One region of the Heyndrickxia acidicola genome, then DNA from elsewhere that is predicted to be linked to it. Evidence: riboswitches for the same ligand, from Rfam matches in the RefSeq annotation. Region 1 holds a riboswitch; each other region holds the start of a gene.
What was found. Region 1 has a riboswitch for preQ1 ahead of queF (preQ(1) synthase). Riboswitches for the same ligand answer to the same signal wherever they lie in the genome.
Positions count from the first base shown of each region.

Region 2: another riboswitch for preQ1. It lies ahead of A5N88_RS12445 (QueT transporter family protein); the one in region 1 lies ahead of queF (preQ(1) synthase).
Region 3: another riboswitch for preQ1. It lies ahead of queC (7-cyano-7-deazaguanine synthase QueC); the one in region 1 lies ahead of queF (preQ(1) synthase).

Region 1 is NZ_KV440953.1:2,864,881-2,875,972, forward strand. Features, by position in the region: gene mreBH (rod-share determining protein MreBH) at 1-307, shown strand, start outside; gene A5N88_RS13430 (aldo/keto reductase) at 585-1,565, shown strand; gene A5N88_RS13435 (hypothetical protein) at 1,683-1,928, shown strand; gene floT (flotillin lipid rafts scaffold protein FloT) at 2,032-3,570, opposite strand; gene A5N88_RS13445 (NfeD family membrane protein) at 3,656-4,198, opposite strand; gene A5N88_RS13450 (MATE family efflux transporter) at 4,990-6,318, shown strand; gene queF (preQ(1) synthase) at 6,495-6,995, opposite strand; PreQ1 riboswitch class I at 7,147-7,193, opposite strand; gene nagE (N-acetylglucosamine-specific PTS transporter subunit IIBC) at 7,261-9,153, opposite strand; gene A5N88_RS13465 (class I SAM-dependent methyltransferase) at 9,301-10,347, opposite strand; gene A5N88_RS13470 (bifunctional cystathionine gamma-lyase/homocysteine desulfhydrase) at 10,556-11,092, opposite strand, start outside.
Region 2 is NZ_KV440953.1:2,652,715-2,663,806, reverse strand. Features, by position in the region: gene A5N88_RS12455 (hypothetical protein) at 1-235, opposite strand, end outside; gene A5N88_RS12450 (D-2-hydroxyacid dehydrogenase) at 439-1,401, opposite strand; gene A5N88_RS12445 (QueT transporter family protein) at 1,578-2,069, opposite strand; PreQ1 riboswitch class I at 2,080-2,124, opposite strand; gene A5N88_RS12440 (glycosyl hydrolase family 28-related protein) at 2,185-3,843, opposite strand; gene proC (pyrroline-5-carboxylate reductase) at 4,063-4,905, opposite strand; gene A5N88_RS12430 (DHA2 family efflux MFS transporter permease subunit) at 5,452-6,945, shown strand; gene A5N88_RS12425 (CamS family sex pheromone protein) at 7,362-8,477, shown strand; gene A5N88_RS12420 (hypothetical protein) at 9,044-9,523, shown strand; gene A5N88_RS12415 (undecaprenyl-diphosphatase) at 10,043-10,630, shown strand.
Region 3 is NZ_KV440953.1:1,051,854-1,062,945, reverse strand. Features, by position in the region: gene mbcS (acyl-CoA synthetase MbcS) at 1-1,488, shown strand, start outside; gene A5N88_RS04985 (DUF2087 domain-containing protein) at 1,731-2,486, shown strand; gene A5N88_RS04980 (GIY-YIG nuclease family protein) at 2,503-2,841, shown strand; PreQ1 riboswitch class I at 3,179-3,221, shown strand; gene queC (7-cyano-7-deazaguanine synthase QueC) at 3,272-3,931, shown strand; gene queD (6-carboxytetrahydropterin synthase QueD) at 3,933-4,415, shown strand; gene queE (7-carboxy-7-deazaguanine synthase QueE) at 4,408-5,139, shown strand; gene A5N88_RS04960 (ABC transporter ATP-binding protein) at 5,609-7,390, shown strand; gene A5N88_RS24110 (DUF4367 domain-containing protein) at 7,894-8,388, opposite strand; gene A5N88_RS04945 (DUF2161 domain-containing phosphodiesterase) at 8,664-9,431, shown strand; gene ytxJ (bacillithiol system redox-active protein YtxJ) at 9,586-9,912, shown strand; gene A5N88_RS04935 (SPL family radical SAM protein) at 10,009-10,815, shown strand; gene A5N88_RS04930 (STAS domain-containing protein) at 11,006-11,092, shown strand, end outside.

The DNA of each region.
Region 1 (11,092 bases):
AGGACTTCCAAAGACGATTACGTTAAGCTCACTTGAAATCCAGGAAGCCCTTCGTGAGTCATTGCTCCAAATCTTAGAAACAATCCGTGCAACACTGGAAAACTCACCGGCAGAATTAAGCGGTGATATTGTAGACCGCGGTGTTATTCTAACTGGTGGAGGCTCTCTTCTTCAGGGAATGCAGGATTGGTTAAGCAAGGAAATTATTGTTCCTGTGCACCTTGCTCCTAATCCGCTCGAAGCAGTAGTAGTCGGTACAGGCAGATCCCTTCAATTCATTAACCGACTTTCTAGAGTCGCTAAATAAGAAAAGCGGAAGCGACTTGTTCATCGGCGTACGGATTTCGGAGGCTTCGACTGAGATAAAGGGCCTTATAAAATAGAAGAATAATAGATACTTAAAAAGTGCAGGATGATAATTCTGCACTTTTTTTATTAAGATAGAAATCAGTTTCTTTGAGCAGGACATACTCGGTTTGTTAAAATGAGGATAGAGCTTCCACGCTCATTATGAATAAACCTGCGCAAAGATTGGCATAGGTTTCAAAAAAAGCTCCCATGGGGCAAAAAAGGGGTTTAAGCGAATGGAGTATGTAAAGCTAGGACGTACTGGATTGGATGTATCAAGAATTTGTTTAGGCTGCATGAGCTATGGAGACCCGGGACGAGGAAACCACTCGTGGTCCTTGAGCGAAGATGAAAGCCGGCCGTTTATCAAGAAAGCGCTTGATCTTGGCATCAACTTCTTTGATACCGCCAATGTTTACTCAGCCGGTTCCAGTGAGGAAATTGTGGGACGTGCCTTGCGTGATTTCGCCAATCGGGAAGACATTGTTATTGCCACAAAAGTTCATGGTAAGATGAGAAAAGGTCCAAACGGATCTGGTTTATCAAGAAAAGCGATTATGACTGAGATTGATAACAGCTTGAAAAGACTTGGTACCGATTATGTTGATCTATACCAAATCCATCGCTGGGATCCCTATACTCCAATTGAAGAAACAATGGAGGCCCTTCATGATGTAGTGAAAGCAGGGAAAGCACGGTATATCGGGGCATCCTCTATGTATGCCTGGCAATTTCTCAAAGCACTGCATGTTGCGGAAAAGAATGGCTGGACACGATTTGTCAGCATGCAAAATTATCTTAACCTATTATATAGGGAGGAAGAACGGGAAATGCTTCCTCTATGCAAGGAAGAAGGAATTGCAGTCATCCCGTGGAGCCCGCTTGCCCGCGGCCGTTTAACAAGAGACTGGGAGGCACAAAGTATCCGTTCGGAAACAGACCAATTTGCCAAGCAGCTTTATACCCAAACAGAGGAAGCTGATCGAAAAGTAGTACAACAGGTGGCAAAAATAGCGAAAGAACGCAATGTGCCCCGTGCACAAGTAGCACTTGCATGGGTTTTACAAAAAGAACCCGTAACCTCCCCTATCGTTGGTGCAACCAAGATTCATCACCTGGACGATGCTGCAGCTGCACTGAACTTAAAACTTTCGGCAGAAGAAATACAGCGTCTGGAAGAAGCCTATGTGCCTCATCCTGTTTTAGGCGGACTTTAATTATATACCATTCTATGAAAGGCTATCCGGTAATCACTGGATGGTCTTTTCTTTTGCTCCTTTTGACTAAAAGACAACAGTCAACGGCCATACTGTAGGTATTAGGAGGAGTTTTGAATGGATAGTAACCAAATAGAAAATGTTTTTAATTTTTATGGATATGGACACTTTTACGATCAAATAAAAGGACCTATTGAACTATCTGGAATATTAGAGACTGAAGAAGAGGAACAGCTGGAGCATTTCTTTGACTCCTTTGACTTTAACGACTATGACCGCCTGCTTTTTGATGAATTCCGTTACTTCTATGCTATCTCTCAAAAGGTATTCTCCCCTCAAAGATATGAAACCCCGCTTGAATAGTGATACCTTAATCGCTTTACAGCACCCCTTTAGTGCTGTAAAGTACATTCTGGACAGCAAAAAACGGAAACACGCAGAGTGATTTCCGTTTTCTTTGTTTATGTTAATCCTGAGTTTTTCCGGCTTCTACCGACTCTTTGTCATTTGCGAGTTCGTATCTTAAATGATCAAGGCTGTTCCTTACATTATTCTTCCCGGACAAATTGACAAGGAGTTCCTTTACATCGATGCCTGATGAAGCTTTTAATGATTCCTGCAGAGTAGACATTAAGTTAGTCGCATAGCCTGTTATTTTATTGGCTCCTCCATCTGCTCCGCTTCCTCCTGTGTCTACGACCGTGATCTTATCAATATTGCTTAACGGACTTGCCACCTGCTTTGCATATTCAGGAAGCATTTTTAATACCATATCCATGATGGCTGCCTGGCCGAACTGCTCGAAGGCTTCGGCAATTTTTCTTTTTGCCTCGGCTTCTGCAAGACCCTTCAAACGTATAATTTCTGCTTCTGATTCCCCTTGTGCACGCTGGGCTTCTGCTTTTGCCTGACCGTCAATCCGCACCTTTTCAGCTTCTGCTTTAGCCATGGCCTCAATCCGGTATTTATTGGCATCTGTTTCTGCCATTTGCTTCGCTTTTTGCGCAATAGCCGATTGTTCCACTGAATAACGATCAGCATCGGCTTTTTTCTTGACCTCAGAGTCGTACTGCCTTTCCCGGCGTAAAATCTCTTTTTCTTCCAGCTCGATTTGCTTTTGGCGTTCGATAATCCGAATCTGCATTTCCTGCTCGGTCACTTCTTGTTTTGAACGCGCGGTTTCCAAATCGTACGCTTGGTCCGCGCGAGCTTTCGCAATATCCTGTTCACGGCGAAATTCTGCAATTTTCAACTGGTTCATTTTTTCCGCTTCCGCAATTTCAGTTGCTCTTTCCAGCTCTGCCTTTTTTGCCTCTTTGGATGCTTCCGCACGCTTGATCCGCGTTTCTTTATCTGCTTCTGCCGTCGCAATATCCGCATCACGCTTTACTTGGGCAATCCTCGGTTTTCCCAGTGACTCAAGATAACCATTCTTGTCCTTGACCTCTTTAATTGTAAAAGAGACTATAACCAATCCCATCTTCGCCAAGTCCTGTGATGCTACTCTCTGAACCTCCTGCGAAAATTTATCCCTGTTTTTATAGATTTCTTCCACTGTCATCGAACCCAAAATAGAACGAAGATGCCCTTCCAGTACCTCTTTTGCTTCATTTTCGCGATCCTGTTTGCTTTTTCCGAGAAATTGTTCAGCTGCAGTAGCAATTTCTCCGATGGAGCCTCCTATTTTAATAATGGCAATCCCATCTGCCATTACAGGAACTCCCTGTTCGGTATACACTTCTGGTGTTGTAACTTCAAGCTTGCTTGATAACAGGCTGAGCGGCTGAGCCTGCTGGAAGACAGGCAATACAAAGGTTCCTCCCCCGCGGATAATCTTTATTTTATTGGAGGATTCATCGACATGGACATTCTTGCCGCCCAAATAGCTTCCTGTTACAATTAGGGCTTCATCAGGACCGGCAGTCCTGTATTTCGAAATAAATACACCAATTAACGCAATAATCAAGAAAGCTACAATTGCTACCACTACCCAAATTCCAATCATTCCAGATGTAAACACTCAATTGTCCCCCTTTACTTGTTTAAAGCTTGTTTTGTATGTTTACTTCACGGGCACATATTCAAACACTTTATAGAACATCATGCAGCTGATGATTTTCATACCGCACAACGTACAATACGCCGCTGTTCACCTCAATGACCAAAACCTGCATTCCTTCCCCAATGCTTTCATTGCGATAGCTTGCTGCAGGCTTTGCTATTGTCCCGCTGCTGCTCTCCAGAACCACTTCTCCAAATCCATTTTCCGGAATGGAAATAATCGTTTTGCCAACTCTTCCTTTTAATGAATCTTCGGTATAGGCAATGGATTCCTCCGCAGAGGATAAAGGAATGAGCACAAATACATTTAAGAGGGTATCCAGCAGCAGGGCCAGTAGAATAGAAAAAACGATAATCGTCTGGCTCGATAAAGGTGTTATCATCTCCATAATGTATCCGCTGGCAGAAAAGAAAGTAAAAAACGCTAAAACCAATGCAGGATGTAGAAAATTCAAAGCCTCCCCTATACCATGAAATACATCTCCAAATAAGATATAAAGCAGTGTCAGGCTTCCCGAAACCAGTAATACGATCAAGTAAATGGTTTCAATTTGTGTTCCCAGGATCGTCATCTCATTCATTCCTTTGTGTCTAAGCTTTATCATTCATTCATTTAACCGCTTCTTTCTCTTCCTGCTTACTTCATTTTGTATGTTAATACGTATAATTAAATGAAAGGTTTCAATTTCTCTGTAAATTTTTTCGAAAAATTCCTTTACTGCAAAAAAACCCTTTTTTTGCTTTCAACCTGTTTTTTAGTACAATACATACTATCAATCCTCTTAAAAAGGAGAAAGCGATGTTTAAAATTTTTATAGTAGAAGATGAGGGCAGTTTTCGACCTGATGTTTCCTTATCGCAGGGAGGAGGCATAGGAATTCGCTAGCCGATAGGGGTGTAGGCGCTAGAGATAGCCAGAGACTACATTGGTAAATAATTCATTTAATTCTTCCCTTAAAAAAATCACTCCTGTCCCCCTGGAGTGATTTTTTTATGGTACCTTTAGAGAAATTTAACACACTAAAGCACAAAAGGGGTCTGACCCCTTTTGCACAATAAAGCATCAAAGCATCGCAATAAATATAAACAATATATAATAATATCTATAAATGTATAGATATAAATTATCTTTAATTATAATACAGTTATATAAACACGGTTTTTATGATTATTTATTAAACATTTCCCTTTAATGTAAATGACTTTTCGCAAATTTTTCATTATTATTATAATTATCCATTAACCTTATCACTTTTAATAACAAAAGGAGGAGTCACAGTTGAGTACAAAAGATCCCTTAAACAAAGGTGAACCCGAACATCACCACGGCAATCATTCTGCCGAAAAGCCCATTTGGAAGTTAATGGCCGCTTTTTTAATTCCGCTGATCCTCAGCAATGCCTTACAGTCAATCGGCCAGCTGGTCGGCAGTATCGTGGTCGGCCGTTCACTTGGTGTAAATGCTTTGGCTGCCCTCTCTGCCTTCTTTCCTCTGTTTTTTCTGCTCGTTTCCTTTGCTATTGGGGTAGGGTCCGGCAGCTCTATATTGATAGGTCAGGCATTTGGAGCCCGTAATGAAGAACGCTTGAAAGCCATTGTTGGTACCACCCTCTCCTTCACTTTTTTACTGGGCTTGGTACTTGCAGTGCTGGGGGGGACCTTTACCACAGACCTGCTGCGCCTGATCGGCACCCCTGTGAATATTCTTCCGACTAGTGTTCATTATGCACGAATTTTATTTTGGTCTATGCCTTTTATGTTTTTGTATTTTGCGTACACCACATTCCTTAGGGGTACAGGGGATTCCAAAACGCCTTTCTATTTTCTCATTGTCAGTACGGCGCTTAATCTAATTCTGCTTCCATTGCTCATATTCGGATGGATGGGCTTTCCGAAGCTAGGTATATACGGCGCCGCATATGCATCTGTGATCTCGACGATTTTGACCTTTATTATTTTAATCTTCTACCTCCGCATAAAGCGCAACCCTCTCCAGTTTGATGCATCGGTCCGGAAGCATTTGCGAATGGAGGGCCAGTTGCTCAAGCTTTTACTGAGACTGTCAATTCCTGCAAGCATTAACATGATTCTAGTTTCATTATCAGAGATTGCTGTCATCAGTTTTGTTAATCATTACGGATCAGATGCAACTGCAGCCTATGGGGCTGTCAACCAGGTAGCAAGCTATGTCCAAACACCGGCAATCAGTCTTGGAATCGCGGTCTCTATCTTTGCTGCACAGTCCATTGGTGCCAATCAATTTGATAGGTTAAAAAAGGTTATTCATGCAGGAGTGGCTTTAAATTATATTATTGGCGGGGTGCTCATCGTACTTGTCTACCTGTTCTCAAAAGACATTCTTGCGTGGTTTATAACGAACCAGCTTACCCTTGATATCGCCCAACAGCTTTTAATGATTACTTTATGGAGCTATCTTATCTTTGGAAATACGCAAATCATCGGGGCTACCATGCGGGCGAGCGGTACTGTGTTATGGCCAACAATTTTTAGTGTTATCTCCATTTGGCTTGTTGAGGTTCCTATTGCGTATATCCTGTCTTTTCACACCACTCTCGGTATTAAAGGTATCTGGATTGGTTATCCCGCTGCCTTTATTGTGAGCCTCATGCTGCAATATGGGTATTATCAATGGGTTTGGAAGAAAAAGCGAATTACACGCATGGTAAGTTAAAATTCAGTTCAACTTGCCTCCAGCGATAATCAACCTGCTGGAAAACAGAGAGAAATAAAAAGCCTTTTCCCTAGAATTTAAATAGGGAAAAGGCTTTTTCTATCGAATAAGCTTTTATTGGAAATAAAACAATGAATCTGAAGCTCCCCACACTGTATGAGAGGCATCTTCACTCTTTAACGATTGTCCACTTTTTCTGGATACATATCGTGATTCATTAACCTGTGATCCGCCATCTTCTCGTATTTTGTACCTGGCTTTCCATAATTGCAATACGGATCGATGGAAATACCCCCACGAGGAGTGAACTTACCCCATACTTCAATATAACGGGGGTCAAGCAGCTTAATTAAATCGTTCATAATGATATTTACACAGTCCTCGTGAAAATCGCCATGATTGCGGAAACTAAATAAATACAGCTTTAAGGACTTGCTTTCCACAATTTTTTGATTTGGGATATAGCTGATATACATTGTCGCAAAGTCAGGCTGGCTCGTAATTGGACACAGGCTTGTGAATTCCGGACAGTTAAACTTTACAAAGTAGTCCCGCTCAGGATGCATATTATCTACTGATTCCAATACTTCCGGAGCATATGCAAAAGAATATTGAGTATTTTGATTCCCTAACAATGTTAAATCCTTTAATCCTTCTTTTTCTGTTCTTCCTGCCATAAAAAAGTCCTCCTTCAAAATGTACCTTTACATTTCATGAGAGGGTTCAATGAATATTTTTCCCATTCAACTGAAGATCTCTAGTAGTAAACCAACATAAATGTGGATAAAAAGAAAAGCCACATCCGTTATGGATATGGCTTTATTTCAGGTATCCATAGTTTTTTATAGAGGGTATCAGCTATGAACCTCTCCCGTTTGTGCGCGGGCATTTATTTTTATTTATAGAATATAGAAGAACAGCACATTCGTCAATAGAAAATCATTACCTGTATTCTATCTTCACCTTTTCCCCTTGCTTATAATGCTTATATTCCAGTACATTCACATATTCAGCATTTGTAAAAATAATAGGTGTTAAAATTGAAGGTACTTTTGATTTTAAACTTTCAAAATCAACCTCTACCAAGCGCTGGCCGACTTTCACCTTATCTCCTGTGCTGACATACGCTGTAAAACCTTCTCCATTCAGTTTTACCGTATCAACCCCAATATGGATTAATATTTCTGCACCCTCATCACTTGTAATGCCAATTGCATGCTTGGTCGGAAATACACTTGTAACGGTACCATTTACTGGAGAAACCAGAACCGTGCCGGATGGATTAATCGCAAAACCATCCCCCATCATTTTTTGGGAGAAAACATCATCAGGAACAATCTCGAGTGATACAATTTCACCATCTATTGGCATGATGAATTCTGCTTTTGACTCGGAACTTACCGGTGCGGATAGATTTTCGACCACTGTTTCATCCTTTACAGGAACTGTATTTCCCTCATTTCGTTTCATGGCCTCCGCGACAAACTCAACATGTGTCCCCACGATAATTTGTATATTGCGATTATTAATTTTCATATACCCTTTTGCGCCATGGCGTTTTAAAGCCGAACTGTCAACAGCTCCTGCATCCTTCACCTCAAGACGCAGCCTTGTTGCACAGTTATCAATGTTTGTAATGTTGCCTTTACCGCCGATATCCTGAATAAAATGAGAAGCCATAATATCGTACTTATCATTTCCTCTAACGCTTTCCATTCCTTCTTCTTCCAAATCCTCTTCATCTTCACGTCCAGGTGTTTTCAAATTCAGTTTTTTGATTAGGAAATAGAAAATGACAAAGTAGATAACTGCATAGACGATACCTACCAAAAGAAGCAGTAACGGTTTTTCAGCAATTTTAAAGTTTAATACATAATCAATAGCGCCTGCTGAAAATCCAAAACCGTCTCGAATTCCAAGTACATAGGTCAGTGCCATTGAAATGGCTGTTAAAACAGCATGAATTCCATATAGAACAGGTGATAAGAACATGAAAGAGAACTCAATTGGTTCTGTTACTCCTGTAACAAAAGCCGTTAAGGCAATTCCGAGAAGCATCCCTGTAACAGCTTTCCTGCGTTCCGGCTTAGCAGCTGCAATCATGGCTAAACATGCGGCTGGAAGGCCAAACATCATGATTGGGAAAAAGCCCGTCATAAAATGCCCTGCAGTTGGGTCATGATGCAGGAATCGCGCAATATCCCCATGGTAAACTACTCCTTGATATTTATAGCTTCCAAAGATAAACCACGGGAAGCTGTTAAGAACATGGTGCAGTCCTAGTGGAATCAGAAGCCTGTTTAAAAGTCCGTAGATTGCCACTCCCCACGGACCTGCATCAATAATCCAAATACCCAGTTTGTTGATTCCTGCCTGTACAAATGGCCATAGATATCCAAATATAAAGCCTAAAACAAGCATGGAACCAGCCGTAATAATCGGGACAAACCGTTTTCCCCCGAAAAAAGCGAGCCAATCCGGGAGCTTAATATTATGAAAACGATTATATAAAAGGCCAGCCACAATCCCGGCAATAATACCGCCTAAAACTCCCAAATCGATGGTTTTATTAAGAGCCGTTGCTCCGCTGCTCAATACAAAATATCCAATCGCACCAGCCAGCCCGGCTGCGCCATTATTGCCTTTCGCGAAGCCAATCGCAATCCCAATAGCAAAGATGACCGGCAAGTTTCCAAATATAGCATTTCCTGAGGCAGCTATAAAAGGGATATTCAGCAAGTCAGGCTGTCCGAGACGGAGCAGCAATGCTGCAGCCGGCAACGTTGCAATCGGCAGCATTAATGATTTGCCTATTCTTTGTATGAATCCAAGCATTTTCATTCCCCCTCTTTATTTCTATTCCAACTATGTATAGGAAGATCTCTTCCTATATTTATACATAACAGACATCATTTTAATACTAAATATCAATCAATCTAAGAACGCTGGGAATGGATTTTTCGGAAAATGTCTATAATTTCGTTATCTGGGCTTAGCAATGACTGCATTATGCACTTTTATATAGCCATGGCTTAAAATATCGAAACCGCTTTCATAAATATACATTCCCATTTGCTCTACCGTCATAAGTTCACGATAAGTATGATTCATGACATCAGCCATAATCTGATAATAAAGCTTTGAGCGAAGCTGGCTCCTGGGTGTTGTCATAACAGCATAGCCCGATGGCTTAAGGAATTTCCGATGCCAATTGATCGCTTCAGGCTTATGTTCATCCGGAAAGTGTTCAATTAATCCAACAGAGAGAACAATATCGAACTCATTTCCAAAAGGAAGGCTGCGTATATCATCTACTATATATTCCACTTTAAAGTCATTCTTATAATAAATTTTATTTGATCCAGTAGCCTGATTGGAGCCTAAAAAAGGATATGCGTCCGGAAATTCTCCAAATCGGACATCCCTGCAAAACGGATCATAGTCGACCATTACAATGTCTGCACCAGGATACATGGCTGCAAGCTGCATGGCTTCATAGCCTTCCGCTGCACCAAGAAAAAGAATTCTCGGTTTTTGCACATCCAAACCTGAAAATAGCTCTCTTTTGCCTCGCGGGTCCCATATACCGTCTTCAATTCTATGGGCAAAATTCCACAATCGTATCTTTACCATTTCTCCAAGTGCCATTTTAACGTCTGCCGGACTGAAAGCAGTCAAACTATGCAGAAATGCCGTTTTCGTTTCCTGAATCTCCTTTGGAACATCCTTTGCAAACCATTCATGAAAAGCCTTATTAAAATACTCCCATGATGTTTTAACAGGCATGGAACCGCTGTTTTCCTTTTCCCATTGTTTCCGGTGCTTTGACATGTTTTTCACTTCAAAGGGTTTCCCTACTTCCTTCCAAGTAAGCTGCGACCAATCAAGTACATGATTTTTTTTCATATACTTGTTGTATTCCTTTTCGGAATACTTCTCACGTAAATCCAAACGATAGTTTTTTTCAAGCTTGGTTTCTCCCATTCGGTCCCACAATGGTGAATCTGTCATTGAAGGCATAGTATCCATATCGCACCTCCACTTATCGAAAATTCATAATATTTATAAAACTATCTTACAATAAGCACGCAAGAAATTATATATCTAAATCCTTTACTCCACTAAAGGGGTCAGACCCCTTTTACGCTCTAACGTATAAAAGTTTCATTTTCGTTATCCTATTTTTGTGGCTGAATGAAAAAAACCGTTCCGATTATACGGAACGGCATTCTTTTTGCTATTGTAATGCAGCCTCTAAATCTTCAAGAAGATCCTCAATATCTTCAATTCCGACTGAGATACGGATCAATCCATCTTCAATTCCAAGTTCGTGCCTGCGTTCACGCGGAATGGATGCATGGGTCATTAAAGGAGGGACGGAAATTAAGCTTTCCACTGCCCCAAGACTTTCAGCAAGGGTAAAGTAATGTACTTTTTTAACCACATCTAATGCTTTTTCTTCACTTTCAACTGTAAAGGAAATCATGCCTCCAAAGCCTTCAGACTGAGATTTATGAATCTCATGGCCCGGATGCTCTGCTAAACCCGGATAGTAGATCTTTTGGACAGCAGAGTGTTTTTGAAGGAATTTAACCACTTCAAGCGTATTTTGTTCAATTTCCTCCATGCGGATTCCCAATGTTTTGATTCCGCGAATCAAAAGCCAGCTATCCTGCGGCCCAAGAATTCCGCCTGTTGAGTTTTGAACAAAATGAAGATCATTTCCCAAAGCCTCATCATTTACAACAACTAGTCCTGCCACGACATCACTATG
Region 2 (11,092 bases), 210 kb from region 1:
CAGCGGTATGATCATCCTGCTGGTTGATTTCCGCTGCAGGCACTCGCTTTCCGCGGGGCGGTTGGGGAGCCTCATCATAGCAAGCTCCTGCGGGGTCTCCCGAAACACGCTGATCCTGCAGGAGTCTCGTGTATCCGCTCAAATCAACTTTGGATTCGTTTCTATTCCTGGCTCTAACAGAGATATGGTGGAGTGCCCCGATCATTCTGCTATTGAATTCCTCTGCAGATGTCATTGCTATTCAACCTGTTTGTTCTTTTCTGCTCAAATAAATTTTTGTCAGAGACACCATGCTATATTCGCATTAATTGTTCTTCTACCCTTTTCCTTTTTCTGTCCAAAAATAAAAAAGAGGTGACTCAAAAGGCCGCTTATAACCGCCTTTTGAGTCAGCCTCTTCCTATTGATTTGCGGAAAAGCAGGGGCTTTCTGCTTTTCTTAATACCCTTTTCCATAGTCTACTACATTGATAAAGGGCTTGCTTTCTGTTAAGTAGTTTTTGAGATTTGGAATAAAAATGTCTTCCAGCACTCGTTTATCATAATATTCTGTAGAGCCGGCAGTATGAGGCGTTATGATAACATTCTCCATATCCCAAAGAGGACTTGCCTGATCCAGTGGCTCGTTTTCAAAGACATCCAATCCTGCACCGGCAATTTGCTCTTCTTGCAGGGCATGTATGAGTTCTTTTTCAACTACTGTCTCCCCGCGTCCGATGTTAATAAAGAAGGCTGAAATCTTCATAAGAGAAAACTCTTTTGCCCCAAAGACATTGCGGGTATTATTTGTTAAGGGCAATGTATTGACTACATAATCACATTCTGGCAGTACAGAATGAAGCTCATCCATCACAGCTATTTTGTCCACATTTTCTTCATTTTTAAGGGAATTGCGTACACCAATGACCCTCATACCAAATGCTTTTGCTATTTTAGCGGTTTCTTTACCAATAGCGCCGATTCCCAAAATGCCGATTGTTTTTTCGTGAATTTCTAGCTTCAGACCGCTATGGTCCCATTTTTTCTTTTGTTGATTCCGAACATATTCAGGAATCTTCCTTGTTAGTGAAAGCATTAAAGCAAAGATTGTTTCAGAAATAGGATAAGCATGCACGCCGTTTGCGCTGGTTAATTGGATGTCTCTGGCTTCAAGCTTTTCGAGCGGAAGGCTATCAACGCCCGCACTCCAGGTTTGAATCCAGCGTACCTTTGATTCCTGTTCCGATACACTGGATGCTAGTTCCTTCTTCCAGCCAACAATGATTTCTGCATCCTTGATATGATTACTCCAGATAGAAGAATCCTTTCCGGCTATAACCTCCCAATCCTGCAGCAGCTCTCGTATTGCATTGATATAGTTTTCATCAATATTCTGTGTTATGACTACTTTTCTTTTTGCCATGCTGTCACCTCGTCTCATATTCTTCCATTCTATGTTATCAGAATGGACAAAGACAGAACTAGTAAACTGTCTTCCTTTCTTTAGAAAAATGCTTTTCGGCTGTCCAAGAAAAGGAAAGGTATAAAAAAAGCTGACTCTAAGGCGTTTGATGTTAGCCTTTTTGAGTCAGCCTGCTGTTAGGCTTCTATGATTTTTTCAAAATCAACTCTTTTATTAATTAAATACATAATGGGTGCCCCAATTACCAATACCGCAAATTCCCCGATAGCTGTAACAAGCCATGTAGCTATAAAAGGGAGATGAAAGGCAAGATGAAGCTCCAGTGCAATCAGGAACATTGTTATAGTAAACACTACAGTGTTTACGAGCATCCTGGCCCAAGTGGTTTTGATAAAACGGGAAGTAGCCATCGTGATTAAAAGAGATATGGCAGACTGTCCTACTCCAAAAACAAGATCATAAGCGACCATTGGAGAGAAAAATAAATTGGCTAAAAAGACGCCAATAACGATTCCGAAGAAATATTTTTTATTGAAAACAATCAGATGATTAAATATTTCGGGAACGCGAAATTGGAAACGGCCAAAGGCAATAGGCTGAATAATAAAAGAAATTACAACATAGAGAGCTGCCACAATGCCGTTTACAGCAAGTGTTTTTGTGTTCATTGAAAGATTCCACTCCTTAGTTTTTTAACGTGGGATGGTTTCGAACCACGTGAGGAATAAGATCAAAAAAATATCTTATCGTACATTAAAACGGCATGTCAATACAACAATGCACCTATAAGATTCTATTGGATGTTTTTCCGGCTATTGAAATAGGAATCTTATATCCCTGTATCTCGAGAGACGAGGCGTGTGCCACTGGATTTACAGATTTCATTCCATATTCGCCTTGTTCGCAGTCAGCTTTTACATTTTTGATCGATGCATGGACGTTTGCACCAATATCAATTCCTTTGGGAGAGGAATGGTCAATAGTTATGTTTGAAAGAATAACCTGATCTGCATGATTGTCTCCTCCGAATACTTTCAGGTCTGTGCCTGCTGTACTAAAATCGCGAAATGAAACATTCTGAAGCCTAATATTTTGTGCACGATATTGTATAGCAAGAACAGGATTTTTTTTATAATCATAATTCCGATCGCCAATTAAGGTGAAATGATTGATTGCGACATTTCGATAGGCAGAGATGACCATCCCACGTGGACTTGAATCAGTATAAAGATCCGAAAACACAGGGGCCATCGCCACAATACTGGTAGCCATGATATTGTAGGCTGTTTTGGATTCTGGATGTTCCTTGTAATGGTGGCCTATATGGCGGAAATTATAAGAGCGATTATCATGGAAAGAAAAGTGTCCAATAATTTGTACATTACTCGCTGCAGAAGAGTTATGGTGTGCCTTGATTTCAACGCCTCCAAAACAGCGTGCTGAAGAATTGTTCACAAGCCAAACGTTTTGAGAGCCATCATCAATTTCAAAACCATTAGAATTTGAAAAGCCTTTTTTGTGTGCCCTTCCACTGGGATCGCACATATGGGAATGGGTAATGAGGATATGCTGGCTGTGGTGTGTGGTAATTCCGTCATCTCCAAAACCATAGCCGGTCAATTGGTCCATCCAAATGAACTCACTTCCGCGGGAAGCCCTGTTGCCGTCACCAGAATAATTGTACCGTACAGAAGTAATATCAAAGCAATGAAGGCCTGGATTGATCGCCTCTGTATTCCTGACCCATCCGTATTTCACATTAGCGAACGTTAAACAGCTGGATCGATTGCTCCCTGTACTTGAATTTTCATTATGATTAAGACGTTCTACATTCCAGTCAAGGCTTAGATTCTGAACAAGAATATGATGATTTCCTCGGCGATAATGCATGTTGGTAATTAGTCTCCTGCTTTTTGGGGCCAAGGGGTGCAATTTTATGGTAGTAGCACCTTTTCCCATGCCCTCGAGAAATGTCCAGGAAGGCAAACGGAGCCCTTTTATGATAAAGACCCCTTCAGGAACAATTACCTTCACTTTTCCTTTGCCAATTGCCTTTTGAAAAGCTGCTGTATTATCGGTTTTTCCATCGCCTATTGCGCCAAAATCTGCTACATTTACTTCTCTTTTGGTTTCCTTTGATAGATTGGTATATTCCTGGTCTAACTGGCTTTTCCAATATGGAACGGGGGTTCCTTCCTGATCCAGTAGTGTATTCGGCATTTCGGTATACTCATATTGAACTGTTTTCTGAAATACTCGCCGGAAAAGGAGAGGGATTAACCTTTTGTTTATAGGGCGGGGACAATGTGTATCTTCTTCATATAACAGCCTGGTTTCTTTTAATGCTTTCTCTATATCAAACGAATAACCATGGGTTTGTTTTATTAGATTGCCATTTTCTAGAGGATCATGATTTTTTCCAAGAATGATCAAATGATTCACCTCATTTACAATTTCTCAGGCTGTATAGTATTCCCTCTGTCTTTGTGTGTAATCCCCTTTAAGTTAGTTGGATGTGATAGCAAAATTATGCATAATCCGCTTTTCATACTGAGATTTGTGCATCTTATCCAATCAATCAACATTGATTTTTACCATGGGGATTGAAAAACAGCCAGCAAATGCTGACCGGCATTAGCTGGCTGTTCTACAATGGTTGTGTTAGAGAATAACATCTTTCCTTTGGAGTTCTGAACTGATTTCTTTTGAACGCCTTGCAGCATTTTGGATGGCTTCAAAAATGGCTTTTCCTCCTCCGTACTGTTCTAATGCTTTAAGTCCGGCTGCTGTTGTTCCATTTGGTGAAGTAACCTTTTGTCTTAGCTGTGATGGAGTATCTTCCTGCTGAATCATCATTTTAGCTGCACCTTGAATCATTTTTGCAGCAATTTCTCGGGCAATTTCCCTGTCTAGTCCATTTTCAATAGCAACTTCTTCTATATGCTCCATTAAATAATAAAAGTAAGCAGGCCCGCTTCCAGCAATTCCTGTAAATATATCCATATGTTCTTCTGGAATTTGATATACATCACCTATACATTTTAACAGTGCCTCAGCCGTTAAGATGCTCTCATCATTTGTATAGCTGCCAGTTGAAAAGGCTGTAACTGATTCACTTATCATGGCAGAGGTATTGGGCATTACCCGAATGAGCTGCTGTCCTTCTTTAAAAAAACTGCCCATATAATCTAATGAAATGCCGGCTATGACAGACAGAATTAATTGATGGGGAGCCACTTTATCACGAATATAATGAAGGGCAGTTTCTGCATCCTTAGGTTTCATGGCTAAAACAAGGACATCCATTTCTTCAAAGGGAATATGTTCCTTATCCATAATGGTTATATCGTATTTCGTTTGGAGATGGTTCAGTCGATTCAGGTTGCTTTTATTTGTAACGGTAATGGTATTAGGAGGTATATCACCTTTATTTATTATTCCTGAAATCATGGCTTCCGCCATGGATCCTGCACCCAAAAAGGCAATCTTCTTCGATTGTAGCATGTTTTTTCTCCTCTCTAAGACCGTTAGATTGTTAATTATCTTAACATCTTCAAGAGGAATGTCAAGGCAGCAAAGGTGTATTTTTATATAGCTGGAGCATTGTTTACAGAAACACTTTTTTAGTATTGGATTATTTAATGAAGAAACTCGTCTAAATCGGGCGATATTTGTCGCAAACCTAGAATTGTTTTTCGTAAGATAGAGAGGATGAACCAGGGGACTTTCGCAGTAATCTATTCCTTTGGTTTGCAGTTGCAGAATCAAGAGTATGACTCGCGAAAATGTATCAAAGGAGTCTTAATAAAAGCGTTAATAAACCAGAATCAATTTGTTGACAAAAGCATTTCTAATCCGTAATATAGTTCTAGTATCAAATATTTTGTGTCACTAAATATTCGAATCTAGCACTATTTTTATACTTTTCTCCCGCTATAAAGCGGGAGTTTTATTTGAGTTTACCAGTGTAAAAGTATAAGGGTGCCAGCAGAATATTTCTAAGTAATCATCCTATATTTTTCAATTCTTCAAGGAGGTCCATCACAATAAATGGATATTCATCAAACTTCATCTGATTCTCGCAGCAGACGTTCCATCTTTGGCATTATGATTGCAGGGGCTGTCGTAGCATTTTTAAATCAGACTCTTATCAATGTTGCCTTGCCTCAAATGATGAATTCACTTCACATTACAGCGAGTGTCGCCAACTGGTTAACCACAATCTTTATGCTGGTTAATGGGATTGTCATTCCGATTACCGCCTTTTTAATGGAACGATTCACTACAAGGCAGCTTTACCTTTCTTCGATGGGATTTTTTGCATTAGGCACTCTGATTTGCGGAATTGCTCCGAGCTTTTCCATTATTTTGGTTGGAAGGGTTATTCAGGCAATTGGTGCAGGTATTCTTTTTCCGCTTATTACGAATGTTATCTTCACACTATACCCTCCCAACCGCCGCGGATTTGCAATGGGGATATTCGGCGTTGCAATGAACTTTGCCCCAGCGATAGGCCCTACTCTTTCAGGATGGGTTGTGGAACACCATTCGTGGAGAGTACTGTTTTTCATTATCTTTCCTTTTGCACTGTTAAATTTTTTATTGTCCATTTTTATGGTGAAAAACGTAACAGAAACAAGCCGTCCAAAGCTGGATGTCCTAGGGGTTGTATTATCAACAATTGGATTTGGCGGGATTCTTTACGGATTTGCTGAGGCTGGCACGAAAGGCTGGACAAGTGCTGATGTATTGATCATGTTTGTGGCAGGGGCCATAAGCCTATTGGTGTTTGTTTGGAGACAAATGACGGTAAGCCATCCAATATTGGAATTTAGAATTTTCCGTTACAAAATCTTTACTTTAACGACGCTAATTAATGTGATTGTCACTATGGCCATGTTTTCCGGTATGATTTTAATGCCTATCTATATGCAGAATGTTAGAGGTTTTTCTCCATTGGATTCAGGCTTAATGCTATTGCCGGGCGGAATTGTCATGGGAATCATGTCTCCCATTACGGGAAGATTATTTGACCGCTATGGGGCGAAATGGCTCGCGGTTTCCGGTTTGGCCATCACGATTATCACAACCTATGCACTGTCACAACTAAAAACAGACACTTCCTTTACGTATGTAGTAATCGTTTATACTGCCAGGATGTTTGGAATGTCTATACTTATGATGCCTATTTTTACTGCAGGCTTAAATGAACTATCTCTCGACATGAATAAGTATGGAACAGCTATGGTGAATACACTGCGAATGGTAGCAGGTGCAGTTGGAATGGCTTTCTTTGTGTCCATTATGACAAATAGAGGGGCTATACATGCAAAACAGCTTTTTATAGACAAGCACATTCTTCCTGCTGATAAGTATCATGCTGCACTCGCTTTGAAACAAGGAGCCGTAATGGGAATTAACGATGCCTTTAACATCGCTACGATTTTAACGGTTATCGCCTTTGTTTTAGGTTTCTTTATCCGAAAGACCTCTCCAGAAGAGCAAGAAGTGGAAGAAAAGGAACTGTCTCTTTCAGTAAACTAAAAATCCACTTATAATTATATAAATGAAGGCTCCCCCTCCTTAATGGATGGGGAGCTTTTCTGCTTTAGCTCACTAAAGGGGTCTGACCCCTTTAGTGAGCTAAAGCGATAATTTTCATGTTCCAGTATTTTTCATGTAGAAAAAATATGAAAGAATTGCCTAACTATGATATCTTTGAAAGGGAGGATTTTTACTTAAAACCTCTTAAATCACCATGCATTATAGATACATACAGATATAAAAATAAATGGAAGCAGGCAGCTTTTCTCATTTAAATGGCTTTATTATTTTCAACGTTGAAAATTGCACGTTTTTTAACAAGAAAGTGTTAAAAAACAGCAACAGCCTTCGTTAAGACATCGCCCTAAAGAAAAAGACTGCACTGGTATGAATTTAGTGAAAAGGATAGGATTAGAATGCGAAAAGCGGCAATTGGATTGCTTGTAGTAGTCATATTCATGTTAACTGCTTGCAATAATAATAAGATATCGAACTCAAGTAAAACAGCACAAAAGAAGCCAGTCGTCCAAGGGAAAGAGTTATACCTGACAAAGCAATCTTCCACACCGAGTGACACACGCGGACTCATTTTGAAGAATATTGGAAATCCATTGGACGTTGATGAATTAGATACGGGTTTAATGGATTTATCACAGGAGCACTTTTCTCCTCAGGATTACTATCTTCAAGTAGGAAAGTACATCAATAAAGCCAATTTAAATGAGTGGGTAAATCGAAAGTCAAAATCAAATCCCAATGGTCTTAATCCAGAAATCCCGGGGAATAAGGATTCCCTGCAATTAGAAAAAGCTTATCCGCCTATCTTATCCTATGTCCTTGAACAGGATTATCTGGATAAAAGCGGAAAGACGGCGGGGGTATCTATTGCGGTTGCTTTGGATAAGACGGTTCAGGTCAGCTATACGGATGCCCAGGGGCTGGTTTACAGCGACAGTGTGACCGTCGGCGACAGCGCGTTTACCCAAGAGGGTGAAAACATTGGGGAAAGTATTATTAAACAGCTTAGGAACAAACATATCGTTCCCAATGTTCCTATATTTTTAACCCTGTATCAAACGGCAGATACTGATAAAAGCATTGTACCGGGATACTTCTTTGAAAAAGCCTTTGTGGATACAGGTGAAGGATCTATCGATAGCTGGTCAGGTGTGGACAGAAAGTACTATCCGTTTCCAGATTCCTCAACAAGTACACTGGACAAGGGAACATCGGACATGTTTCAGAATTTAAAGGATGATTTTGGAACCAATTTTCCAGATGCCAACTATACAATGGTAGGAGAGGGTCTTTATGTTGATAAACAGCTTACCAATCTGGAAATTGACATAAAAGTTCCAGGTGCGGACCGGCCTCTTGTAGAAGCAATGACGCAGTATCTTGCCTCAGAGCTCCAAAACAAGGCGCTGCCGGATTATATTCCAATCAGCATCAGGCTCATGGATATTGATGACGAAAAAGCTTTGATTACTTGGGACCCGGAAAAAGAATCAATTGGGACATATATCTATTAGTATAATACTGAAATGAAATAACCATGAGAGAGCCGCAATTACCACAAGTGAGCTCTCTTTTTTGTTTTGGCAATCATGCGTTTTAGGGTGTATAAAAGCAACAATCTATTGTAGAAATTCTATACAAATAGAGACGTTCCGCTGCTAAAGAGGACGAATAAAGGGTAAAGGACATATTTCTAAAAAAATACGGGGAATATGTTGTAAAATGTTTAGAAAAATATTGAAACAATTCGTGAGCTTAATGCGTCTAATTATTAAAAGGAAAGCTCTTTTCGTAAATTTTACAGTATTAAAACTTGTGAATAGGATACGAAAAGATGCCACGAAGACAGACAACACACGCAATAATCCTTTGTAAGTAAAGCAACAATCTATGCGAAAACAGCCAAAGGAAAAATAAAATTGGGAGGACAGGATTCTCAAATAAAATGATTCCACAGCCAATACTATTATTAATGAATACTTATATAAGATAGGGGTATTAAAGTAGCAATAGATAAGTATAAAAGGATATATTTTTTCATACCATATTAATAGAGCAAAAGGTGAGAGGATGGAGTTAAATGCTAAAAAGAGCAGCTTTTATATTGATTGCAGCAGTAGCGTTGTTTGCAAATGTTTCTGTTTCTGAAGCTAAGACTGTAGCCAGGAAGCCTGTAATTGAAAAACAAACTACTTATATCACAGGAATCTATAGTAAAGGCAATCATATGTATGGACGTTTTGATTATATTCAGTGGTATTTTGGAAAAGCGGCAGACAGAGAGTTTTTGAAGGATTGCAAGTGTAGTAAATATATGAAGCATGCTCCAGATATGTATTATATTCGGAATGTGAACCCGAGAATCCGCACCATTTCAATTTCTAAAAACGCACAATATGTACTTCAAACCTATAATGATGAAATTAAGTGGAATCAAAAAGTGACAAAGGCTCAATTCTTAAACTTTCTGAAGAAACGCAATCAGTATCATAGTATTCCGTTCCATTTAGAAATAAAGAATGGCGTTATAACAAAGATTACTGAGCAGTATATACCTTAATGGAGAAGGATATTTATATTACGCGAGAGGGGGCAATGCCCTCTCTTTATTTTGTGTTAAAGCACACAATTGATAGTGAATGGGGCGATTAAAGAGGAAATCAACAGACAAAATTAGCAGAGAATCATTTTGTAATGGTTACCTGCGCAAACATAACTATTTTTATAAGGCTGTGCTAAATTTCAATGTTGTTAACTGCTGTTTTTTAGCATATTCGTGTGAAACAGCAGTTTCACACGCCTTTCAGCAAAGCTGAAAGGTTCCTTTCTTTACTGTAAAATGAGCCAAAAAACAACATTGTCTTGTAACAAAGCCTTTTATAAAGTTACTAGGCAGCCATTGTGCTTGTTCCTTCTATACAAAACGATTTTATTTCGTTCTATCATAGCGCAGGAAAATGTACGAAAAGAAGCTTGTAAAAAGTTTTTAAAAGGAATTTGAACTTTTTTGCACAACAGCTAGTCTTTTTGTTATAAGATAAATCAAGTAGTCATTATTTTGATAGGAAGGGGAAACACATTGAATTATCGTTTATTTAAAGACATCCATGGATTGGCCGGACATAATCATGTAATTGATGCATTTATGATATTCTGTACAAATAAAGCTATTTATATTTTCGCAATTGCTTTGCTGCTCATTTGGATATTTGGAAACAAATCATACAAAAGGGATGCATTATATGCAGGTATAACAGGGATTGTTGGACTTATTGCAAATGTAATCATTTCACATATCTATTATGAGAAGCGTCCATTTGTAGCTCATCATGTTCACACACTCATTTCTCATGCTGCTGATGCTTCTTTCCCTAGTGACCATGCGACTGGCTCTTTCGCTATTGCATTTTTCATGCTTATACGCCATCGTAAAATAGGCGGGCTGATGCTAATATTAGCTCTGTTAACAGGATTTTCCCGTATCTATTGCGGCATTCACTACCCATTCGACGTAGTTGGAAGTATCGTAGTAGCCTTTATTGTTACTTTTGTTATTACTAAACTGGCACCAATTCTGGATCCGCTTGTGAATGCCATTGTTTCTCTGTATCTGTCCATTATTGGCAAGCTGACAGGCAGATCCTCAGAAAAAACAATTGGTCAATAATAATAATGAATATGGCTTCTTATTCAAAGAAAGCCCATCGCGCAAAAAGCCGGGAGAAGATAGTTTCTCCCGGCTTTTTATAATGCTGTTTTCGCATAAATTGTTGCTTTACGTACAAAGGATTATTTCTTGAGTTGTCTGTCTTCGTGGCAACTTTTCGGAAGCTCTTCACAAGTTTTAATACTGAACACATATTTATAATGATATTACTGTGCCCAATAGCAACAAAGTTTACGAAAAGAGCCTTTTATAAAGATAAGTAGTTAACCCATCCAGCCTTTGTCTAGCTCCAGCGTCCTTCTAGTACTCCTCCGATAAGTAGGCATTAACTCTCATGAACTGCCTTGTTATGTTTCCTTTATCGCAATAGAAGACCATGAAATCCGTACGCCGATGAGCAAGCGCTTGTGATTTCCTTTTTCCATTTTTAAAAAATAAGGCTCTGCAAAGCTTCCCTATTGA
Region 3 (11,092 bases), 1.8 Mb from region 1:
TTAATTCTTAGAGATGAAGAAGGAAATCAAAAGACGGTTACATATGCTGAACTTATTCGATACGCTAATAAGCTGGCCAATGCTTTTTCAAAGCTCGGCATCCAAAAGGGCGATCGAGTGTTAATCATGACCACCAAGATTTTTGAATCCTACTCAATCTATTTAGCGTGCTTAAAGTCTGGCATTATAATGATTCCATGCTCAGAAATGCTAAGAGCAAAAGACCTCGTATATAGGGTAAACCATTCAAAAGCAAAGGCTGTGATTGTTTATCATGCCTTTGTAAATGAATTTAATAAAATGGAGACATCTCCTTCCCTTCAATATAAAATTGCGTTCGGCAAAGAAGTAGAAGGCTGGCTTTCAATGGAAAAAATGGCGCTTCCAGAGTCAGATGAGTTTAAGATAACTGCCACTCAAAAGGATGACTATGCATTATTTTCATATACATCAGGTACTACCGGACAGCCTAAAGCCGTCGTTCACAGCCATGGATGGGGATATGCCCATATTCGCAGTGCTGCTTCATTATGGCTGAATATTGGCAAGGAGGATATTGTGTGGGCCACAGCTGCGCCTGGCTGGCAAAAATGGGTATGGACCCCATTTTTATCTATCCTTGGTTCTGGTGCCACTGGATTTGTTTACAATGGAAGGTTCAATCCGGAAAAATATCTGGAGCTTTTGGAAGAGCAGAAGATAAATGTCTTGTGCTGCACACCAACGGAATACAGGATGATGGCGAAGCTCGACGATCTTTCTCGTTATAATCTTTCTCATTTGCACAGTGCGGTATCTGCAGGTGAGGCACTGAATAGGGAAGTGATTGATGTCTTTAAAAATCAATTCAATTTCATCATTCGTGATGGTTATGGTCAGACGGAAAGTACGTTGTTAATCGGAAATCTTAAAGGCATGGAGCTTAGACTTGGTTCTATGGGAAAAGCCATTATCCCAGGAACCGTTCAGATAGTTGATAATGAAGGAAACCCTGTAAAAAGTGGAGTTGTTGGCAATATAGCTGTCAGAAGAGATTTTCCTGCCTTATTTAAGCTTTATTACAAGGACGCTGAAAAAACAGCGAAAGCGATGAGGGGAGAATTTTACTTAACGGGGGACCGTGCTTCTCAGGATGAGGATGGATATTTCTGGTTCCAAGGAAGAAGTGATGATGTTATCATCAGCTCTGGCTATACGATTGGACCTTTTGAAGTGGAAGATGCGCTAATGAAGCATCCATCTGTTAAGGAATGTGCTGTTGTAGCCAGTCCAGATGAAATCCGTGGAAATGTTGTCAAGGCTTTTATCGTTTTAAAGGATGAGAATGAAAGCAGCCAGGAGCTCGTCAAAAGTCTTCAAGCCTTTGTTAAAAGCATGACCGCGCCTTATAAATACCCTCGTTTAATCGATTTTGTCAAGGATCTTCCGAAAACAGACTCAGGAAAAATTCGCAGGGTTGCACTGCGTGAAGCAGAATTAAGAAAATAAATGATAAAGCGAGTGGGCAGACGAATGAAAATTCTGTTCATTCACATAAATAGTGTAAACAAAACGGCTTGGCGCTTTTCTCCAAGCCATTTTGTGTGCTTGTTGTTTGTAATCATCTGAATATTGTAATTAAATGATTTTGTATACAGATATCTTTTTTTATTTCGGTTATTGATTTTTTCTAAACAATAATGTAAATTGTTTGTTATAATTAAGGTATTTTATAGGAGTGTTTATTTTTTATGGATTTAGATCAAACGTTTTGGGAGTCCTCTTTAGAGGATCTTAAAAATGGTTATATAGAGGCAGAAGATGATTATGTCTGCTTGCTGTGCGGTGAAAAAATTGAAAAGGGGTTAGTGTATCCCTATGAGACAAGATGGTATCAGGCAGAAAAATATATGCAAGTCCATATCAGAGCTGCCCATGAATCTGTTTTTCATTATCTTGTCCATCTCGATAAAAAATTAACTGGACTTACAGAACATCAAAATCATCTCTTAAGGCTGTTTTTTGAGGGGAAAAGTGATGCAGAGGTGCAAACAGAGCTTGGAATTGGAAGTGCGTCGACCATCAGAAACCACCGTTTTTCACTGAAGGAAAAAGAGAGGCAGGCTAAAATTTTCCTTACCTTAATGGAGCTATTAAAAGAAAATAATCTTCAAGGGCCAGCCATTCTGCCGTTGCCTAAAACAGCAAAAAACGTAGATGAAAGATTTAACGTTACAGAAACAGAAGCAGAGAAGATCATTCAAAAGTTCTTTCCAAACGGAATCAATGGACTATTAAAAGCTTTTCCGCCAAAAGAAAAGGCCAGATGGGTGGTTCTCAGAGAAATCGTGAAACGATTGGACCCTAAACAAAAATATAACGAAAAAGAACTCAATGAAGTATTAAAATCCGCATTTGATGACTATGTCCTTATCCGGCGTTATCTCATAGAATATGAATTTATTGACCGGAAGCCAGACGGGAGTGCATATTGGGTTAAAAATTGAGAAAGGGGTATAGCAAATGGAACGAAAAAAGGAACTGAAGCAGCAATTTAAAGAGGCCAAGATAGAAGCGGGCGTTTATCAGATTAGAAATCTGGAAAATGATAAAGTATATATTAGCAGCACCCGAAATTTCAAAACACTTACAGGAAAAAAATTCTCCCTTGAAATGGGGACGGAAACCAACAAGGCTTTGCAAAAGGAATGGAACACCTATGGAAAGGAAGCATTTGCTTTTGAAATTTTAGAAACGTTAAAGGACGACAATGGCAATATTGATAAAAAATATGCATTAATAAAGCTTCTTGAAAAATGGATGGATCAAATCAAACCTTTTGGTGAGAAAGGGTACCACTAAATCCCTTAGAAATACAGTACAACATACAGAAAACGATGTTTACAGTCTGCTATACTCTAAAGGGAGATACGATATAAAAAAGAACTTAGTAGGCTGGAAGGTTCTGAACATAGTATGAAGAGTGAGTACCTGCATTGGAATCAACTTACATTGAATATTGTTTAAAGCGAAAGTGACCAGATAACTACAGGAGCAGCTTACTAGTCTCCCGATGTAAGCACAAGTCCAAAATGCAGATAGGGGTAATAGCAATTGTGTATTTTCGGAAAATACTGTCATCTAAACGTTCACCCAAGAGTATGATATAGTATAAAGGGAAAATAAGAAGCCGCAATGGCGGCAAGAGGTTCTAGCTACCCTCTCAAAAAAACTAAGAGAACAGCACTGCTATCTTAGTAGTGCTGTTTTTCTGTTAAAAGGAGTATTTGAAATGAAAAACAAACGAGCGCTAGTCGTTTTTAGCGGCGGGCAGGACAGCACCACATGTTTATTTTGGGCTATGAAAAATTTTGATTATGTTGAAGCAGTAACATTCAACTACAATCAAAGGCATAGTCTTGAAATAGAATGTGCTCAAAATATTGCAAAAGAACTGGGAGTTAAGCATCATATTTTAGATATGTCATTATTAAATCAGCTTGCACCCAGTGCTTTAACCCGCGGGGATATTGAAGTTAAAGATGGTGAAGAAGGGGGACTTCCATCCACTTTTGTACCTGGACGTAATTTATTATTTCTTTCCTTCGCAGGAGTTCTGGCAAGCCAAATCAAGGCTGACCATATCGTAACTGGTGTGTGTGAGACGGATTTCAGCGGCTATCCAGACTGCAGGGATGTGTTTATAAAATCAATGAATGTCACATTAAATCTTGCGATGGACGGGCAATTTGCCATCCATACCCCATTAATGTGGCTGAACAAAGCAGAAACCTGGGAGCTCGCAGACCAACTGGATGCTTTCCAATTTGTTCGTGAAAAAACATTAACCTGCTACAACGGCGTTATTTCCGACGGTTGCGGTGAATGCCCTGCATGCAAGCTTCGCCAAAGAGGGCTTGAAGACTATTTGGCCAGCAGGGGAGGCAAGTAAGATGACTGAGTTTCGCATAGTGGATCACTTGCAAAAATACAACAAAGACATAACAAAAGAGCAGCTGAAGTACCACTCTAAGAGAGTGCTCGTGAGCAAAGAGTTTACTTTTGATGCCTCCCATCATCTACATGAATATGAGGGGAAATGCAAAAACCTTCACGGCCATACCTATAAAGTCATATTTGGGGTGAGCGGCTGTACTGACTATCGGGGATTAGTCATTGATTTTGGTGATATTAAGGATATTTGGAAAAAGGAAATTGAAATTTATCTGGATCATCGATACTTGAATGAAACCCTACCACTCATGAATACTACGGCTGAAAACATGGTCGTTTGGATATTTGAAAAAATGCAGTCTGCACTTCAAGATTATTCAAAATCAACCCCGGAAGCAGATACCCGTCTTGAATTTGTCCGGTTATACGAAACGCCAACAAGCTATGCAGAGGCAAGACGGGAGTGGATGGAGATTGGCTAATAAAATACCAGTACTTGAAATTTTCGGCCCCACTGTTCAAGGTGAAGGTATGGTGATTGGGCAAAAAACGATGTTTATTAGGACTGCAGGGTGTGATTATTCCTGTGCCTGGTGTGATTCAGCATTTACATGGGACGGCTCTGCCAAGGATCAAATTATGATGCTTGAACCGGAGGAAATATGGAAAAGGCTGCAGGAAATTGGAGGAAATCGCTTTTCCTTTGTCACGATCTCTGGAGGAAACCCTGCATTAATTAAGAATTTGGGCGGATTTGTGCAATTAATGAAGGATAACCATATTCAAATGGGGCTCGAGACACAAGGGACGAAATGGCAGGATTGGTTTTTGGATATTGACGACTTAACTATATCCCCTAAACCGCCAAGCTCCAAAATGCAAACAGACTTTGATAAGCTTGATTCTATCTTTCAAAATCTTAATAGACTGAATTTCCGTCACAGAGTCAGCTTAAAGGTTGTTGTTTTTAATCAGGAAGATTATGAGTTTGCTAAAATTGTTCATAAGCGATACCCTGCAGCACCGTTTTTCCTCCAGGTAGGTAATGATGATGTTCATACATTCAATAATGAGTCATTACTGACAAGGCTTTTAGGAAAGTATGAAGACTTAATAGAGCTTGTCGTGGAAGATGCTGAGATGAATAACGTGAAAGTACTACCACAGCTGCATACCCTTATTTGGGGGAATAAAAGGGGAGTATAAGCAGATAAAACAGGCACATGAAACTGTGTCTGTTTTTCTTTGGCTGTTTTCGTATAGTTTGTTTCATTACGTACAAGGCATTATTCCGTATGTTGTCTGTCTTTGTGCATTTTTTTCGTAAGCTATTCACATCTTTTAATACTAAATCATGATTTTAAATCATTTTTTATGTCAATTAGCAACAAAGTTTACGAAAAGAGACACTTCTTTTGATTTTAAAAAGTGAGGATCGGTATGAAAACTTGTGAACTGAGAAAGCGTTTTATGCAAGAGGAGCTGGAGGTGGAATGACGAACTAAACTTCTAGTTATAAGTGACAATCGCTTTTCTTTTGGACAAAACTTTGAAAATCTCGTTCCAGTAAATAATGTGTAGGCAGCACAGCAGTCGTATATAATGAGGTTACATAAAAAAAGTAAGGGGATCTAGGAAGGAAAGTATATAGACGATTTGAGAAAGGATGCTGTCATTGAAAGAGGTTAAGAATAGAAAAATTAAAAACTGGAAACCGTTTATACAGCTGATTAGACAAACCAAACCCTCCCGCAGACTTTTAATTCTGGCTCTTGTTTTAAGTATCAGTACCACATTAGCAGGCCTATTGGTCCCTATTTTCACAAAGAATTTAATTAATCATTTTTCATTCAGCTCCATTGGCAGAGGAGAGATGCTTTTACTTGGAGCTGCTATCATCATTCAGGCCATTTCAAGCGGGGTCAGTATTTACCTATTAAATCAAGCAGGGCAGTCTGTTGTGGCAGGAATAAGAGATCGCCTATGGAAAAAGCTTATTATACTCCCCGTTTCCTTTTATGATGACCATGAAACGGGTGATACCGTAAGCAGAATGACTAATGATACAGGTGTTGTGAGAACTTTAATAACTGATCATTTGTCCAATTTTCTTACGGGTATTATTTCTATTGTGGGCTCTATTGTCGTCATGTTACTGCTTGATTGGAAAATGACACTAGTCATGTTCATCGCCATTCCGCTTTCGTTTGCGTGTATGATGCCTCTCGGTAGAATGATGCACAGAATTTCGAAAGACACGCAGAATGAAACAGCAAGCTTTACCTCCACCTTGAATCAGGTTCTCTCGGAAATCAGGCTGGTAAAATCCTCTAATGCAGAGCCGGCTGAATACCAGAAAGGATTCAACGGTATAACCAAGTTATTTGAATTTGGATTGAAAGAGGCAAGGGTGCAGGCTCTCATTTCGCCTTTAATGTCACTTATCATTATGGCTTTGCTAGTTGTAATTTTAGGGTATGGAGGAATGAGAGTTTCAGAGGGGGCGATTACAGCAGGTGATTTGGTCGCATTTATTTTGTATATGTTCCAAATCATAATGCCACTTGGACAGCTGACAAGCTTTTTTACACAATTTCAAAAAGCAATCGGTGCTACAGAACGGATTATTACTATTTTAAACAAGGAGCCTGAGGAAAAACAGGATGGAAAAGTAGTAGGGCAGATCCAACAGGAGATTATCTTTGATGACATCACTTTTTCGTATAAAAATGGGAAAGAAGTATTGAAAAATATTAGTTTAACGATTCAGCCAGGTGAGGTAACAGCTATAGTGGGTCCTAGCGGAAGCGGTAAAACGACCCTTTTTTCTCTTCTTGAACGTTTTTATAATCCAGTAAAAGGCAGCATCCGTTTAGGCAGGCAGTCCATTCACCAATTTTCATTAAGCTCCTGGAGAAGACAAATTGGCTATGTTCCCCAGGATAGTCCCCTTATTTCAGGGACCATTCGCGATAATATATGTTATGGACTGGAGGGAGATGATGTTACCAGCGAAAAACTGATAGAGGCGGCACGAATGGCTTATGCAGATGATTTTATTCAAGCACTTCCCAAAGGTTTGGATACCGAGGTAGGAGAACGTGGAATTAAATTATCTGGAGGTCAAAGGCAAAGACTGGCGATTGCCAGAGCATTACTTAGAGACCCGAAGATTTTGATGCTTGATGAAGCGACTTCAAGCCTGGACAGCAAGTCTGAGGTTGTTGTTCAAAAAGCTCTGAAGAATCTGATGAACGGAAGAACAACTCTAGTAATTGCCCATCGCCTCTCAACTGTAGTGGATGCTAATATGATTTTCTTTTTTGAAAAAGGAAGGATTACGGGAAAGGGTACACATCAAGAACTCATAAAAACCCACCAGCTATATCGTGAATTTGCAGAGCAGCAGCTCAGAATTCATGAAGGGGCTGAGTATGATAGAAGCCATACAAAATAAAGCCAACAGGAATATACTTTTGTGCTTTAAAGCGCAAAAGTGGTCTGACCCCTTTAGTGGGCTAAAGAGATTATCCATAGAAAAAGGATGTACCCTGTTTATGTGCTTAGGATACATCCTTTTTTGTGATGAAGAAAGAGAGCAGGCGTTTCGATTTACTAGGATTAACAGCTCTTTAAGCAAGGAAATATATCTTCTGTAGTCTCCAATACTATTTTACCAATTCTGCATGGTAAACAAGGTGTACCAGAATCGCATACTCGCATAAGGGAGTGGTGAACTTCCTTATGAATTCGCTTGATACAGCGGATATTTTTTTTTGAAATTTCAAGAAGCCTGCAGCATAAACAGTGAGATTCCATTCTTAATTCATTCCTTTCATCAATTTATCCACATACTATGACGAAATAGAAGGAATGATTGTTTGATTGTCCATTGATATAGTAATGAAATGAAAATAAAGAACTAGCTGATAGACGAATCTATTATGGCGGTCAGCCTTTTTAGTCTGAAAGTGTTTGGCAGGATGCCGCAAGCCTAATTAGCTGTGCCTTTGTAAGCTTTGCGCTAGCCATCTTAATATGAGTTCCATCCTGGTTCCATTCTAGAAGCCCACCGGATACAGATTTGCCGTCTCGGTTCATTTCTCCGGAATTATCCCATTTCATAAAGATGCCTGTTTGTCCGTTAAAATGAACCTCCTCCCCTCCTCTTGGAACAGAAAGGCGGCGATTTTCCTGCTTGCTTTCTTCCATTCCAAGGATTAAGTATCTGAAATTTTTATCCATAAATCTAAAAATGACTTTATGGGTAGAAGGATCTCTGCCATTCGGTACAGCTTGGACATGAACACGCCAATCTTTTTCAACCTTCTTAGGAGCCAGTATGTTAAAATGGATTCTGTTATTCTGTCTGTTTATAATGTCTCCTTTAACATTTAATATAAAAAAACTCGAGCATATAGTGGTAATGAACAAACATTGAACTATTTTTTTCATGTAGCAATCATCTCCTATCGTTTGCAATTCTATAGTAGTTTTTCCAGAAAGATTATATTTATTGGCAGAATTTTTATTAAGGATTTTTTTGTAAACTTTGTTGCTATTTGACATAAAAAAATAAAAAATACAGGCTCTATATTATATTCTTTAAATAGTTAACAAAAAAGATACCGTAAAGATAGGCAGCATACGGATTGATTTTTTGTACAAAAAGAAACGATCTATCCGAAAACAATCTTTATTTTTGACAAAGATTCAGGAGTTGTAATGAAATGGCAGCGAATAAGGTAAAAAGATACGAGGTAGATTTATATAAGCCGATACAACAGCATTTTAAAAAGCTTGGATATGATGTGTACGGTGAAGTGAATGACTGTGATTTAACGGCAGTTAAGGAAAATGAGTTGATTATAGTAGAATTAAAGCTTCATTTAAATATTGAGCTTTTAGTTCAGGCTGCAAAAAGACAGCGCATAACCGATCAAGTCTATATAGCCGTACCTAAACCGTCCTATAATCTCCGGTCAAAAAAGTGGATGGATATTTGCCATTTAATTAAAAGACTGGAGCTTGGACTTATTCTCGTATCTTTTCAAAAGAGCGGAACAACAATGGAAATCAAGCTTCACCCAGGTGAATTTAATCGCAAAAGAAGCCTGCAGCAGGGCAAGAAAAAAAGAATAGCACTGCTGTCTGAAATAAAAGGAAGGCACGGCGATTATAATATAGGAGGAAGCAGCAATACCAAAATCATGACCGCATACAAAGAAGCATGCATTCATATTGCCAGGTGTCTGGAACGATATGGACCATTATCGCCAAAGATTTTAAGGCAAATGGGAACAGGTGACAAGACGTTATCTATATTAAATAAAAATTACTACGGATGGTTTGAAAGGGTTAAAAGGGGTACATATTATCTTACCAAAAAGGGTGAAGTGGAACTCCGTGAATTTGTACAGGTTATTCAATATTTTGATCCAGCCATCGAGGAGGCGGGAGCCAGCCTTGTTTTAGAAGAAAGGCAGAAAGAAGATTAGTTTGATTATTTTTTTGCTTTCGTCCCATTCACTTAGCCTGTTCAGGACGAATGATTGGAATTTCGATTAATTTTTGTGATAAAGTTAAGTAAACGATTAAACGATATTCTTTGTAGAACATAACATTTGGATGGAAAAACAAGGAGGAAGCTATATGTCTTTAAAACATCTTCAGTCAGAAGAAGAGTTGAATGCCTTTGTTCAAGAACCAGGTAAAAAACTGCTTTTTAAGCATAGTACAACATGTCCTATAAGCGCCAATGCTTATAAGGAATTTCAATCGTTTACAGCCAGTAAGGATATTCCTGCTGCGCTTGTTAAAGTGATAGAGGACCGACCTGTTTCAAACAAAATTACAGAAATATTTGGGATTAAGCATGAATCTCCCCAAATTTTTCTTTTAGAAAATGATCGTGTGGAATGGAATGCCTCCCACTGGAATATTACCAAGGATGCAATTGAAAAGGCAGTTGGACAGTAACCTGCACTAAGAGACGAATATTAATATTGTTAAAAAGCTTGCTTATAGTAATTGAAGCAAGCTTTTTGGCATACACGAAGGGGTGAAGGTGTGAATATCAAGGGAATTGTCAGCAAGAGTATCTTGACGAAGGGCACAGGTGTTTTATCCGTATTTACGCATTCATTGAATCCATACAGCGGTTGTGCATTTGGCTGTTCATATTGCTATGTGAGACAGCTTCCGGTAGGGGTGTTTCGTGATGAAGAATGGGGCACGTGGATTGATATAAAGGAAAATGCGAAGGAGCTTTTGGAAAAAGAGCTGGCTAAAGCGCGGAAAAAAGGAGAAGTACGTATTTTTATGAGTTCTTCTACAGATCCCTATCAGCCCATTGAATATAAGAAGCAGCTTACAAGGAGTCTACTGGAAGTTATGGTGAAGAATCCCCCGGATTTTTTATTGGTGCAGACCCGTTCACCCCTTGTTGCAAGAGATATAGATTTATTTAAAAAACTGGGTAGTTCCGTTCGTATCAGTATGACGGTTGAAACGGATATTGATAAAATTCGCAAGTTATTTTCTCCGTCCGCTCCACCCATTCAAGCTCGTTTAAAGGCTCTAAAGACGATTACTGAAGCAGGAATACCCACACAGGCGGCAGTCTCACCTCTGCTTCCGTCGTCCAGTAAATTCCCGAAACGCCTTAGGGATGCTACCAATAGAGCTATCATCGATGATTTTTTCATGGGTGACGGATCAAGGGGTAAACGAACGGAGAGGCTGGGAATCAGAAAAATTTATGAAGACAATGGCCTGGAAAGCTGGTACGGGCCTCATGTATACAGGCATGTTATGCAAAGACTAAAAGAAGAGTTTCCTGCTATAGATACCTTAATAAGTATAAAAGGATTTGAAGAATAAAAGTACTAAAATATTTAGTGTTTCCATTCTAGCATGGGCCTTTTCTGCCTCTTCAAATTAAGGGTTTTTATTTTTAGTAATTTTCGTTAAAATATAGACAGGTAGAAGGCTACTTTTAGCAGATCATTTAGTAAAACAACCAATTATGTACGAAATCATATATAACAACATAGATGGGATAGTGAGAACCATGGATGGATATGTAAAAATATCTGAATATTTTATTAGAAATTCTAAACCATTGGCTAATCAGCTGGTCGAGGATATTATTTTTAAA